DNA from 2 places in the Actinoplanes sp. NPDC048988 genome. Region 1 is predicted to be linked to the other one. Evidence: riboswitches for the same ligand, from Rfam matches in the RefSeq annotation. Region 1 holds a riboswitch; the other holds the start of a gene.
The links. A riboswitch is a leader RNA that binds a small molecule or an ion and turns the genes downstream of it on or off. The one in region 1 is predicted to bind S-adenosylmethionine.

Region 1 (6,607 bases):
TGGGGTGCCCGCGACCGACCAGCGGCCGGTGTCCCGCGCCACCGCCCACGAGGGAAGCGGCTCGTCCAGCTTTTCTTCGGACAAATCGACCGCCCCACCGAGCATGTCAGGGCGTCCTCCGGCATCGGCAGGGCAGTGAAGACGACCGCGGCTTCCCGCTGTCCCGCAACGCGTTCACCACGTCGAGGGCCACCAGCTTGACCGTATCCTTTGTGGACGGTCGGGTCCGGGCCGGCTCGTACGAGCCCGGGGGTCACGCCGGGGTTTTCTCGCCGGCCTCCACGGCGATCGGCAGCCTGTTCTCGGCCGGCGGCAGCGGGCAGGTCGCGAACTCCGTGTAGGCGCACGGCAGGTTCGTGGCCTTGTTGAAGTCGAGCACCACGGAACCGTCGGCGGCGGGAGCGTCGATGGCCAGGCTCCGGTTGGCCGCGTACGTGGTCACGCCCGAGGTCTCGTCGGTGAACAGCGCGAAGAAGGTGCCCGGCGCGTGCCCGTTGAACACGGTCAGGGCGAGCGGGGTGCCCAGCGCCTCGAACTCCACCCGGCCCGGCGACTCGTACACGTGCTCCAGACCCTCGACGGCCGCACCCACGGTGATCTGCCGCGGCTCCTCGAACGGCACGTAGCGCCCGCTCAGCTCCCACTTCTCGGTGGGCTCGAAGGCCGGGGTGCCCCGATATCCCGTACGCACCGGGTTGTCGGGGTGCCGGGGCCGCACGATGTCGAAGCCGCTGCGCTTGGCCACCTCGATCACGGCGTCGCCGTAGCCGGCCGTGACGCCGCCGCGCTCGGGCAGCACCCCGAAGCTGTGCCGGCCGGTCACCTCGGCGCCGTCGACCGTCAGGGACTCGCCGTCGGTGAGGTCGACCACTACGCCGTCCGGTCCGGTGCTCCACTCGCCCGGGGCGTCGGTGAAGCGCTGCGGGGTCTCGTTGAGGAAGTTGAGGCTGGTCACCGCGAGGAACCCGTGGCGGTCGGCACGGTTCTGCTCGTGCGCGGCGTGCCACTCGGCCCAAGTCTGCTTCGTCATGCGACGACCATATGCCTACTTGCCCGGTAGGAGATAGGTGGTGCTAGTCTCGATCTGGAGGTCATGAGCGCCAGTGACAAGCCCCGGCTCGCTGGCCGGCAACCCTTGCGTTCGCGATGGGGTGCCCCGGGTGAGGACCAGGCTCGCGCCGAAGACGACGCGGGCAAGCGCGGGCCCGCGGTGGGTCCCCGACCCATGCGGAGGCACATCCATGTCCGACGAACTCGACATCATCGGCGCCGACCTCACGGTTGATCTTCCCGACGGCCGTACGGTGCGTTTCGCCCACCTCGACTACGCGGCCTCGGCCCCGGCCGTCCGGGTCGCCGCCGACGCCGTGACCAGCCTGCTTCCGCTGTACGGCAGCGTGCACCGCGGCACCGGCCGCCGCTCGCAGAAGTCGACCCTCGAGTACGAGCGCGCCCGCGACATCGTGGCCGAATTCCTCGGCTGCCGCCCCGGCGACGAGGTCGTCTTCACCCGTAACACCACCGATTCGCTCAACCTGCTCGCCCGCTCGCTCCCCGAGGGCACCACCACGATCGTCTTCGACGGCGAGCACCACGCGAACCTGCTCCCCTGGCCCTCCCCGGTCCGCCTGCCCGCGCCCACCTCTGTCGCCTCCGCGCTGGCCGCCGTCGAGCAGGCGCTGTCCGCGGTGAGCGGCCCGGCACTCCTCGCGGTGACCGGAGCCAGCAACGTCACGGGCGAGATCTGGCCCGTCCGCCAACTGGCCGACATCGCGCACGCCCACGGCGCCCGGGTCGTCGTCGACGCGGCCCAGTTGGCTCCCCACGTGCCCGTCTCTCTCGACGATCTCGGCGCCGACTACATCGCTTTGTCCGGGCACAAGCTTTACGCACCTTTTGGCGCCGGGGTTCTGGCCGGCCGTCAGGACTGGCTCGACGAGGCCCAGCCCTACCTGTACGGCGGTGGCGCCAGCGCCGCCGTCGGCGACCTCGCCGGCGACGTCACCTGGGCCACCGGCCCCGCCCGCCACGAGGGCGGCACCCCCAACCTGATCGGCGCGGTGGCCCTCGGCGCGGTCTGCGACGCGCTGCTGCGCGCCGACCGGGCCGCCCTGCTGGACCACGAGCAGAGCCTGCTCGCCGGCCTGGACGGCGTCTCCCTGTTCGGCGGCGAGGTCCCGCGCGTCGGCATCGTCTCCTTCGCCCTGCCGGACCCGTCCGGCGTCGCCGAGCGCCTGGGCCGCGACTACGGCATCGGCGTGCGGGCCGGCCAGTTCTGCGCCCACCCGCTCGTCCGCCGCCTGACCGGCCACGCCACCACCGAGGGCTGCGAGACCGCCCCCGGCCTGCTGCGCGCGAGCTTCGGCCTGGGCTCCACCGCCGAGGACGTCACCCGCCTGGTCGACGCCCTCACCGACCTGCGGCTCCTCTAGACCCTCGAGATCGGCGTGGGCTCGGGCAGCTGCCCGAGCCACCAGTCGGCCGCGGTGCGGAAGTCCTCGTCGACGGGCAGGGCCGCACCCTCGACCGCCCGACGCCAGGCCATGGCCCGGGACACGCGAGCCAGGCGGAAGGCGAGCGAGGCGGAGCGGCGAAGGCTTTTCAGCGACCCCAGGTCCGACCAGACTTCCAGGTACGCGTCCCGAAGCCGCTCCGCCCGATCCGCACCGGCCACACCCAGCGCGACGAGCAGCGACCCGAACGGATGCCCGACGCTGGCGTCACCCCAGTCGAAGAACCGGAACCCGGCGAAGACGTTGTCGTCGAGTGACCGCCGTCACCGAGATCGCGCAGCGTCGGCCCGGCGTCCGCCGTGAGAAGCCAGCCCCGCTCGGTGTCCACCGCGATCGGCGCCAGCGTCCGCCCCGGCACCCACTCGGCAAGCGCCGCCGCCAGCCCCGCCTCATAGCGACACCCGGTGATGTTCGCCTTGAACCAGCGGGCCCCCGCCCCCGTCATCACCCGATGCGAAACCGACCACGGCCGCACCCGAACCTCTTCAACAGCCCCCACCGCGGGCGCGTCCAGATGCCCGGCGGTCCACTCATGGGCACCCGCCACCCACTCCGGATCCCGCCAGTCGTTCTCCCTCATCGCGTCTTTCCTGCTCAGGCCGGGGTCGGCAGGCAGAACTCGTTGCCTTCCGGGTCGGTGAGGCTCACGGGCTCGAGGTTGGTGACGCCGGGACCCCCGCTGGAGAGCGTCCAGCCCAGCGCCGCGTCGTCCCGGGCCTTCATGGTGATCTGCACGAGCCGTGTCGCCATGCGGACGACCCTAGACGGTCATGGCAGGCTGCCACACCATGACGGCAGGCGCGGAGGAGCTGGCCGCCGGTGCTCTCGACTGGATGATCGAGTCGGTGCCGGCGGGCGACCACTCGCTGTACAGCGGCGGCGCGGGTGCCGTGCTCGCGCTGCTGGAGGGTCACCGCCACTTCGGCGACAATCGCTACGGCGACGCGGCTCTTCGAGGTGCGGCCGCCCTGGCCGAGGTCGACGACTGCTCGTTGTATTTCGGCTTGACGGGTACGGCGGTCGCCCAGCGCGCGGTGCATCGCCTGCTCGGCGACTCGTCCGCCGGGAGGGCCGCGGACCGGGCTCTGCGGCTCGTCCGCTCGCGGTTCGACGGGGAGCGCTGGGGCCCCATGTTCGAGCTGCTGTTCGGCAACGCCGGGATCGCCCTGGGCGCTCTGCACGCCGGCGATCCGGAGCTGGCCGTCCTCGCGGCGGCGCCCTATCTCGACACCGCCGACCCGACTCCCGGCGGGGTCAACTGGGCGGTCCGCCCGAGCCCGCCGCGGTCCCACCACATCGCGCACGGAACCCTCGGGATCGTCTACGCCCTGGCCGCCGTGGGGGCCGCCGCCGGTCGCGGCGACTTCCTCGAGGTGGCCCTGGCCGGCGCGGCCGACGTGGTGAGCCGCGACGAGGCGGGCCCCGACGGCTTCCTCGTCCCGCATTCCGACCCGCCGCACCGGCCGGAACTGATCGAGCGCTACAGCTACGGCTGGTGCAACGGCCCCGCCGGCGACGCCCAGGTCTTCCGGCTGCTGGCCGCTGTGACCGGCGACAGCGCCTGGACCGCACTGGGCGACCGCTGCTGGCACACCGTCACACACTCGGGGCTTCCGCACCGCGTACGCCCGGGTTTCTGGGACAACAGCGGCCGCTGCTGCGGAACGGCCGGGGTTCTCGCGCTGGCCTGCGACCGCCACCTCGAGCGGGGTATCCCGCTCGACTTCGCCCAGGTGCTGGTCGACGACCTGCGGGCCCGGGCCACCGTCGACGCCTCGGGCGCACGCTGGTCGAACCACGAGCACCGCGCGGCGCTCAGTGCCCTCCCGCCGGAGCCCGGCTGGGCCATGGGCAACGCCGGCATCGCCCGCGAACTGCTGCGCTTCGCCCGGCTCACCCAGGGAACGGACCCGGCGTACGCGGTGCCGTGGCCGGACCATCCCCCATCATCCTGAGAAACGTGGGCCGCCGGGGCCCGATCACCTCGGCCGGATGCGATGCCGCTGACATCGTTGCTTGATCGGCGGGGAAAGTGTCGTAGGGGCTTGCTAGGTTCTCGGCACTGATCCGCCAGGAGTCGTCTCGGCCGAAGGAGTCCCGTGACCATCAACCACCACCTGACGACCTTTTTCGGGCTGCCCGTCGTCGACCTCGAGGACGACAAGGATCCGGCCGACCCGGCGGCGGTGGCCTGGCGGATCGACATGGAGGACTTCGAGGCGTCGCCCGCGGAGTTCGAGGCCGCGTTCGAGCGGGTGCTGAAACGCAGCGGGCCGGCGGGGCCGACCGCGCTGATCGTGGGTGAGTGGGGTTCGGCGTACGAGACGAAATTCCCCTATGACCTTCTGATCCGCAACGCCGGGCGGCTGGGCGGGCTGCGGGCGCTGTTCGTGGGCGAGATGAGCTCCGAGCAGTGTGAGATCTCGTGGATCAACCAGTCCGACGTGACGCCGTTGCTCGCGGCCCTCCCGGCTCTGGAGAGCTTCTGGGTGCGTGGCGCCCAGGGGCTCGAGCTGGAGCCGCTGCGCCACGAGGGTCTGCGCGAGCTCGTCATCCAGTCCGGCGGTCTGCCGGCCACCATCGTCCGGGCCGTCGGGGCCTGCGACTTCCCCAACCTCACCCATCTGGAGCTGTGGCTGGGCGTCGACAACTACGGCGGTGACGCCCGTCCCGACGACCTCGCGCCGATTCTGAGCGGGCGCGCCTTCCCGGCGCTGACCCGTCTGAGCCTGTGCAACGCCGAGATCGCCGACGAGCTCGCCGCCGCCGTGGCCGCCGCGCCGGTGGTCGCCCGGCTCACTCGGCTCGACCTGTCGCTCGGTGTGCTCGGTGACGCGGGCGCCGAGGCTCTGCTGGCCGGTCAGCCGCTCACCCACCTGACGATGCTCGACCTGCATCACCACTTCATGTCCGAGGAGATGATCCAGCGCGTGATCGACGAGTTGCCCGACGTCATGGTCGTCGCGTCCGGCCGTCAGGACGAGTCGCGCTGGGGCCGGTACACGGTGGTCGCCGAGTAATGCGGCTCGCCGTCGTCGGCAACCCGGAGAACCGCCGGGTCGCCCTGTTCGCCGCCGCCGTCCAGCGGGCCGGCCTGCCCGCGCCGGAGGTCTTCCCGTGGCGTGACGTGCTGCGGGACGGGCGCGTCCCCGGTCCGGGCACGCTCGTGCGCATCGACTCGCCGGGCGAGAACGCGGAGGTCGGCGCGCTGCTGCGGGAGCTGGGCGGCGGCCGTCCGGCCGGGCCGGCCGAGCATGGCGAGATCGTCGGCGCGGCGGCCGCGTTCGCGGGGCTGCGGGTGGCCCTCGGCCGGGTCGAGGCGGGCGGTGGCGTGCTGCTCAACTCCCCCGCCGAGATCCTGGCGATGACGGCGAAACCGCGCTGCCACGCCCTGCTGACGGCGCGGGGTGTCCCGGTGCCGCCGGCTCTGGAGCCGGTGCACGACTACGCGTCGCTGCGGTCGGCCATGGCCCGGGCCGGCTGGCCCCGGGTCTTCGTCAAGCCGGCCTACGGTTCGTCCGCGTCCGGGGTGCTGGCCCTGGCCGCGGCCGGGCGGCGGGTCACGGCGGTCACCTCGGCCGAGCTGAGCGGTGGGCGGCTCTTCAACAACTTGCGGGTACGCCGGTACGACGGTGAGCCGGTGATCGCGTCGATCGTCGACCGCCTGGCGCCGGACGGGCTGCACGTCGAGCGGTGGTTCCCGAAAGCCGCCCTGGACGACCGCGTGCTCGACCTGCGGGTGGTCGTGATCGCCGGCCGGCCGCGGCACGTGGTGGTGCGGGCGAGCCGGTCGCCGATGACGAACCTGCATCTCGGCAACGCCCGCGGCGACGTCGCGGCGGTGCGGGCGGCGGCCGGCGAGCGGGCGTGGGAGGCCGCCATGCACACGTGCGCCCGGGTGGCCGAGTGCTTCCCCGGCAGCCTGCAGGCCGGTGTCGACCTGATGTTCCGGGCCGGGTGGCGGGAGCACGCGGTGGCCGAGGTGAACGCGTTCGGCGATCTCCTGCCCGGCGTGCTGGTGGACGGTCTCGACACGTACGGGGCCCAGGTGGCCGCGATCAAGGAGATGGCGTGCGCGACCTGATCGGCAGTCA
Region 2 (6,607 bases), on a different contig from region 1:
CGACCAGGCGCCCGTCGCGCAGCGCGCCGGAGTGGTAGGTGGTGCGCCCGCGCCGGGCCCGTGACCGCTCGTCCTCGCGGATCCGCTCGGCGTCGACCTTCTGCGCTTCCCAGGCGAGGTCGCCGACGGGCGAGTCGGTGAGGAGGCGGCCGCTGAGGTAGGCCACGTCGTCGATGATGTCGTCGGGTGCCACCCCGCTCCATTGCACCAGCCGGTAGTCGCCGGCCCCCGCCCACGCCTCGGCCAGCAGCTTGTCGAGGTAGGGCTGGTCGACCGTGGCGAGGTCGAGCCGGCTGCGGATCTCCTCGAGCCCGGCCGTGGCGCCCATCGCGGTGGCGAACGCGCCGCCGTCCGGGTGCCTCTGCACGGTCGGCCCGATCAGGTGGCGACGGCCGAGCTCGTGCGTGCGCGCCACGGCCAGCTCCCACAGCGCCCGCCCCACGCCCTGCCGCCGCGCCGAGGGCAGCACGCCCAGCTCGAGGTCGACCGTGTCGAGGTTGTCGTCCTGCGGCAGCCCCAGGGTCAGCAGCCCGACCGGCTCGCCGTCCAGCAGACCCAGGCTGCGCTCGTACGCGTAATCCGGCCACCCGTTCGCCACGGCGGCCCGATAGCCCTCCAGCGAGGAGAACGGAACGTCCGGCTGGTCGTGCTCCTGACAGGCGCGAGCGATCGCGTACGCCGTCTCCACCGCCTCACCGAGCGGCTCGGTGCGCACCCGCCCGCTCACAGGTCGTGCTGCCATTCGGTGGAGGTCTCGACCGCGCGGTAGCCCATGGCCCGGTTGATCCGCAGCATGTGCTCGTTCTGCGAGGCGTTGAAGGTGTCGATCGCCTCGATGCCGGGCCGGTGGTGGCGGATGTTGTCGAGGTTGGCCAGTTTCACCAGCAGGCCGAGGCGGTGGCCGCGGTGGCCGGGGTCGACCAGCGTGGTCTGCTGCCAGGCCTGTACGGGCTGGGCCAGCTCGCCGGCGATGACCGTCCAGGCCACCAGCTTGTCGCCGTGCAGCGCCCCCGCGCAGTAGCTGATCCGGCCGCGTTTCTGCCGCGCCTCCTCGTCCTCGCGCAGGCGGTCGGCGTCGATCTTCTCCGGTTCCCAGGCGATGTCGCCGGTCGGCGCGTCGGCCAGCAGCCGGCTCTCCAGATAGGCGACGTCGTCGATGATCTCGCGGGCCGGCACACCGAGCCAGTCGATCACCCGGTAGCCCTCGGCGTGGGCCAGCGCCTCCGCGCGCAGCTTGTCGAGGTGGCCCTCGTCGATCTTGGTCAGGTCGAGCCGGCTACGGGTGTCCTCCAGGCCCGCGACGGCGCCCATCGCGCGGGCGAACGCGGCGCCGTCGGGGTGGGTGTCCACGGTCGAGCCGATGACGTGTTTGCGGCCGTTCGCGGCGGCGCGCTCGAGCATGAACTCGTAGAGGGCCCGGCCCACACCGTGCCGCCGGTGTTCCGGCAGGACGTCGAGCACCATGTGCGCGTTGGTGAGGTTGTCGAGCTGGAACAGCTCCAGTCCTCCGAAGCCGACCGGTTCGCCGTCGAGCAGACCGAGGTACCGCTCGAAGGCCGCGCCGGGTGGCGGATGGAGCAGGCCCGCTTTGAAGGCTTTCTCGGTCATGAAGGGCAGGTCGGGGGATTCGTGTTGCTTCGCGGCCCGCAGGATCCGGTAGGCGACGGGATCCCGCCCGTCAAAGGGCTCGATCGATACACGCATGGCCGCCACCCTTCCGGGCGACGGCCATGAACGCGAACGATTTTGGTCGGGAGAACGGACGCACACCGCCTCCGGCAGTGGGTCGTTGGGTCCCTCGAGAGATTGTCACCAAGCTCGAGGTGAGGGACCGCGTACGGCGTCGCGCCCTCCCGCAGAGAGCATCCTGCCGACCCGGAGATCGGTTCGCAAGTCCTCGCGGGATGGAATTCTCACTTGCTGGCAGATTGCCGACTACAGAGTGTTATCCGAGCAGGCCGGCCTCGCGCGCGCCCTTCAGCGACGGCTTGATCGTGTGAGTCGGGCCGACCTGGCCGGCGACCGCGTCGAGGGTCTTGAGTCCCTCGCCCGTGTTGTAGACGACGGTCTCCTTCTCGGGGTCGAGCTTTCCGCTCTCCACAAGCTTCTTGAATACGGCCACAGTGGTGCCGCCGGCGGTCTCGGCGAAGATGCCGGTCGTCTCGGCCAGCAGCCGGATGCCGGCGCGGATCTCCTCGTCGTCGGCGTAGTCCATCCAGCCGCCGGTGCGCTTGACGGCCTCGATCGCGTACGCCCCGGCCGCCGGGTCGCCGATGTTCAGCGACTTCGCGATGCCGGTCGGCTTCACCGGGACGATCTCGTCGGTGCCCTTCTGCAGCGCCGTGGCGATCGGGTTGCAGCCGGCCGACTGGGCGCCGAAGACCGTCCAGCCGCCCTCGGGCGGCTCGGCCAGGCCGATCTCGACCAGCTCGCTGAACGCCTTGTCGACCTTGGTCAGCAGCTCGCCCGAGGCCATCGGGATGACCACCTGAGCCGGGATGCGCCAACCGAGCTGCTCGGCCACCTCGTACCCCAGGGTCTTGGAACCCTCGGCGTAGAACGGGCGCACGTTGACGTTGACGAAGGCGGTGTCCTCGAACTCGTCGGTCTCCACGAGCTCGCCGCAGAGCCGGTTCACGTCGTCGTACGAGCCCTCGATGGCCACCAGCTCGCCGCCGTACACAGCGGTCGTGATGATCTTTCCCTGCTCGAGGTCGTGCGGGATGAAGACGATGCTGGGGGCGCCGGCCCGGGCCGCGTGCGCGGCCACCGAGTTGGCCAGGTTGCCGGTGGAGGCGCAGGCGAAGCGGGTGAAGCCGAGCCCGCGGGCCGCGGTGAGCGCCACCGAGACGACCCGGTCCTTGAACGAGTGGGTCGGGTTGGCCGAGTCGTCCTTGACGTACAGGGGCGCCCGCAGGCCGACCGCGGCGGCCAGGGCCGGGGCGCTGACCAGCGGCGTCAGCCCGGGGTCGAGGGTCACCCGGGTGGCCGGGTCCTGCCCGGCGGGCAGCAGCGCCGCGTAGCGCCAGATGTTCTGCGGGCCCGACTCGATGTCGGCCCGGGTCACCCGCGCGAGGGCCGCCTGGTCGTAGGCGACCTCGAGCGGGCCGAAACACTCGTAACAGGCGTGCTGCGCGACCAGCGGGTATTCCGCACCGCAGGCACGGCAGACGAGACCCTTGGCGGGCGAAGTGGTGGTGGTAGCGCTGGGTGCACTGACGGTAGACGTCATCGAGGCCTTCCCTCTCATCTTTCCCCGCGGCGACCTGCCGGCGAGGACGGAATTAGCACCTGCCGCGCTCGGCCTCGTCATCGAGACTGCGTGGTGGTTGCCGGGGCTTCATCGGGCCGTTCCCTCTGCCCCTCTGGATGAGGTATTCAGTTGTTTCCCACACCTTACGACGAAATCCCGGTAAGACGCTCGCGGGTTCCCGAGGTGTGAGCCACACCCTTCAGCGGTAGCGGGCGATCATCGTACGGACGGCCTCGGTGACCGCCTTGTCGTTGGCGGCGGCGCCCGGCGCCCAGTCGGTGAGCAGCAGCGACGGCCAGAAGACGAAGTTCGAGATCATGCCGAGGAACTGGGTCGCGGCCATCTCGGGGTCCTCGAGCTTCGCGTCGGACAGGTACCGCCGTACCGACTCGAAGTAGGGCATCTTCCCCCGGCTGAACTGGGCCTCGCCCAGCTCCGGAAAGCGCGGCAGCTCGGCGATGACGATCCGGAAGAGCGCGGTCATGCCCGGCCGCGTCAGCAGCTCGACGTAGCGGCGGCCGATCGCCGTCAGCCCCGCTTCCAGATCGTCCACCGGCGGCTCGGGACCGTCCGCGTCCTCGACCCGCCACGACTCGGTGACGATGGCGTCGAAGAGCGCGGCCTTGGTCGGGAACTGCTTGAACAGCGTGGCCTTGGAGACCCCGGCCGCGTCGGCGATCTTCGCGAGCGACGTCCCGTCGTAGCCGGACGCGAGAAACAGGCCGGTCGCCGCGTCCAGGATCGCCGCGCGCTTCTGCTCGGCGACGCGCTGGTGGTACGTGCTCATGCCCTCAGTATGACCAACAGCGAGGTGAGTCACTTGACTCACCTCGGCTCCGAATGGTGAGGTGAGTCGGTCAGCTCACCTCCGAACGAAGGACGCACCATGCGCTTCACCGATCACACCGTCCTGATCACCGGTGGCACCGGCGGGATGGGCGAGAGTCACGTCCGCGCCTTCCACGCCGAGGGCGCCGACGTCGTCATCGGCAGCACGGCCACCGGCCTGGCCCGGGCCACCGAGCTCGCCGAGGAGCTGGGGGCCTTCCCGGTACGCCTCGACGTCACCAGCGAGGACGACTGGACGACCGCCGTGGCCGCCGCCGAGAAGGCGTACGGGAAAGTCTCGATCCTGGTCAACAACGCCGGAGCGCAGAACCCGGCGACACCGATCGAGGCCACCGGCCGGGACCTCTGGGACCGCACCTTCGCGGTGAACGTGACCGGCCAGTTCCTCGGCATCAAGGCGGTCACCCCCGCGATGCGCCGGGCGGGCGGCGGCGCGATCGTCAACATCGGCTCGACCATGGCGTACGGCGGCACGTCCCGCTACGCCTCCTACGTGGCCGCCAAGTGGGCCCTGCGCGGCCTGACCCGCAGCGCCGCCCTCGAACTGGGCCGCGACAACATCCGGGTCAACGCCCTGCACCCCGGCGTGATCGCCACCAAGCTGATCACCGAGCCGGCCGAGCCCGGCGGCCGCCCGATCGCCGACTTCTACGACCCTTCGCCGTACGCCGTACCCCGCCTCGGCGAACCCGCCGACATCACCGCCACCCTGCTTCACCTGGCCGGCTCGCCCTTCACCACCGGCACCGACGTGGTCGTCGACGGCGGTCTCCTGCTCGGCCCGGCCCTCTGAGCTCACGTGACGAAGGCGGTCGAGATCCGCGACCTGGTCAGTCGCTGAGACCCAGCATCGCCCGGCAGGCCGGCACCCCGTCGACGACGACCGGGGGCCGCGCCTGCCCACTCCAGCCCTCCCGGGTCAGCCGCAGCCGGTCGGAGACGAGCGCCTCACCGTCCCGCGCGTCCACCGAGATCCCGTCCGGCCGATAGCCGAGCTTGCGCGACACCCGCTGCGACGCGTGGTTGTCCTGGAACACCTCGGTCAGCGCCGCCGTGGCGCCGAGATGGTCGAACGCCAGCGCCAGCAGCCCGGCCCGGGCCTCGGTCCCGTAGCCCCGCCCCTGATGCGCGAGCCCCAGCCACGACCAGGTCTTGACCTCCCGCACCACCGCGAAGTCCCGCGCCCGGAGCCCGACCAGCCCGATCGGCTCCCCATCCCGGAACACCCCGAACCCGAGCTCCCAGTCGTCGGGCCGCCACGAGGCCAGCGCCGCCCAGTGCCCGCGCAGAACCGCCCGCGCCCGCTCCTCGGCGCTCCCGTCGGTCCACGGCGTCAGAAACGGCCGCTCCCCGTCCCGGTGCACCCCGGCACCCGCCAGCCGCGCCAGCTTCTCCAGCTCGTCCTCATCGGGAAGCCGCAACTCGACCCGCGCCCCGACAACCCGCAGCCCGAACGGCGGCCAAAGATCGGCATTCATCCCGTGATCCTGGCCGCCCACCCACAGCCCTCAGATGGCCGGGGTCGTACTCAGAAGCCAGGCCATCGGCTGGGCACCCTCGGGCTCCAGCATGTATTCGCCGGCGCCACCGTCGAGACGATGGCGATGAACGGTCGTGACGCCGTCGCGCTCGACGATCCAGTAGTGCGGAATCCCGGCCTTGGCATATTCGATCTTCTTGATCACCCGGTCGACCACCTCGGAGCCCCGGGACACCACCTCGATGGCGAGCAGCAGGCCCACGATGCCGGCATAGCTCGACCGAGCCGGACGCGGCGGCTGGTCCTTCGCCCACACAGTCAGGTCGGGCACCCGCCCGCCACCGACGTCGATGCCGCAGTCCGTCACCACTTGATCCGGGCCGTAACCGTTGGTCAGGAACCAGGCGAACATCCTCGAGACCAACAGCGCGTGTTCGGGGTCGGCGGGGGGCACAACGGACAACACTCCCTCAGGGCTGAGTTCGTAACGATGGTTCTCGTCGGCCGCCGCCATCACCGCAAGGTCATCCAACGTCACCTGCGCCGGCATCCCAGCACCCACGGCCTCGGCGCTCATCATGCCTCCCTCAGCAGTGCGCGTGTTTCATCCGCGTACCCCACCAACGTACCGGCAGAGGGGTTTGAAGGGGGTGGTCTCCACCCGGAGTGGTTCGGGTGGCTGCGGACGGTCACTGGAATGGCGGGATTGGCGTGAGAAGGGCTCGGGATATTGACGGGAGTGCCTAAAGTCTCGCGGGTGACTGCCGTATTGGAGATTGCCGGGCTGCAGAAGACCTATCGCAGCCGCAAAGGGACGCGGAAGGCGCTCGACGGGTTCGACATGGTTGTCGAGGCGGGTCAGGTGCATGGCTTTCTCGGGCCCAACGGGTCGGGGAAGACCACCACGTTGCGGACGCTGCTGGGGCTGATCAAACCCAATGGCGGCCGCATGGCCATTCTCGGCAAGGAGGTTCCGCGGCATCTGCCGGAGACGGCCGGGCAGGTCGGGGCGATTGTGGAGAGCC

Region 2: it holds a riboswitch for S-adenosylmethionine, as region 1 does, so the genes downstream of both, thrC (threonine synthase) here and ACGFJ7_RS16920 (aminotransferase class V-fold PLP-dependent enzyme) in region 1, are expected to answer to the same signal.

Annotation. Positions count from the first base shown of each region.
Region 1 covers NZ_JBICTW010000004.1:548,684-555,290, forward strand. Annotated here, with positions in the region: gene ACGFJ7_RS16910 (hypothetical protein) at 1-105, opposite strand, end outside; gene ACGFJ7_RS16915 (DUF1684 domain-containing protein) at 254-1,030, opposite strand; SAM riboswitch class IV at 1,090-1,206, shown strand; gene ACGFJ7_RS16920 (aminotransferase class V-fold PLP-dependent enzyme) at 1,242-2,432, shown strand; gene ACGFJ7_RS16925 (hypothetical protein) at 2,602-3,093, opposite strand; gene ACGFJ7_RS16930 (hypothetical protein) at 3,108-3,263, opposite strand; gene ACGFJ7_RS16935 (lanthionine synthetase LanC family protein) at 3,302-4,468, shown strand; gene ACGFJ7_RS16940 (STM4015 family protein) at 4,613-5,533, shown strand; gene ACGFJ7_RS16945 (STM4014 family protein) at 5,533-6,597, shown strand; gene ACGFJ7_RS16950 (STM4013/SEN3800 family hydrolase) at 6,585-6,607, shown strand, end outside.
Region 2 covers NZ_JBICTW010000001.1:1,394,804-1,401,410, forward strand. Annotated here, with positions in the region: gene ACGFJ7_RS06365 (GNAT family N-acetyltransferase) at 1-742, opposite strand, end outside; gene ACGFJ7_RS06370 (GNAT family N-acetyltransferase) at 724-1,704, opposite strand; gene thrC (threonine synthase) at 1,946-3,232, opposite strand; SAM riboswitch class I at 3,244-3,376, opposite strand; gene ACGFJ7_RS06380 (TetR/AcrR family transcriptional regulator) at 3,453-4,040, opposite strand; gene ACGFJ7_RS06385 (SDR family oxidoreductase) at 4,140-4,895, shown strand; gene ACGFJ7_RS06390 (GNAT family N-acetyltransferase) at 4,933-5,580, opposite strand; gene ACGFJ7_RS06395 (Uma2 family endonuclease) at 5,611-6,159, opposite strand; gene ACGFJ7_RS06400 (ATP-binding cassette domain-containing protein) at 6,340-6,607, shown strand, end outside.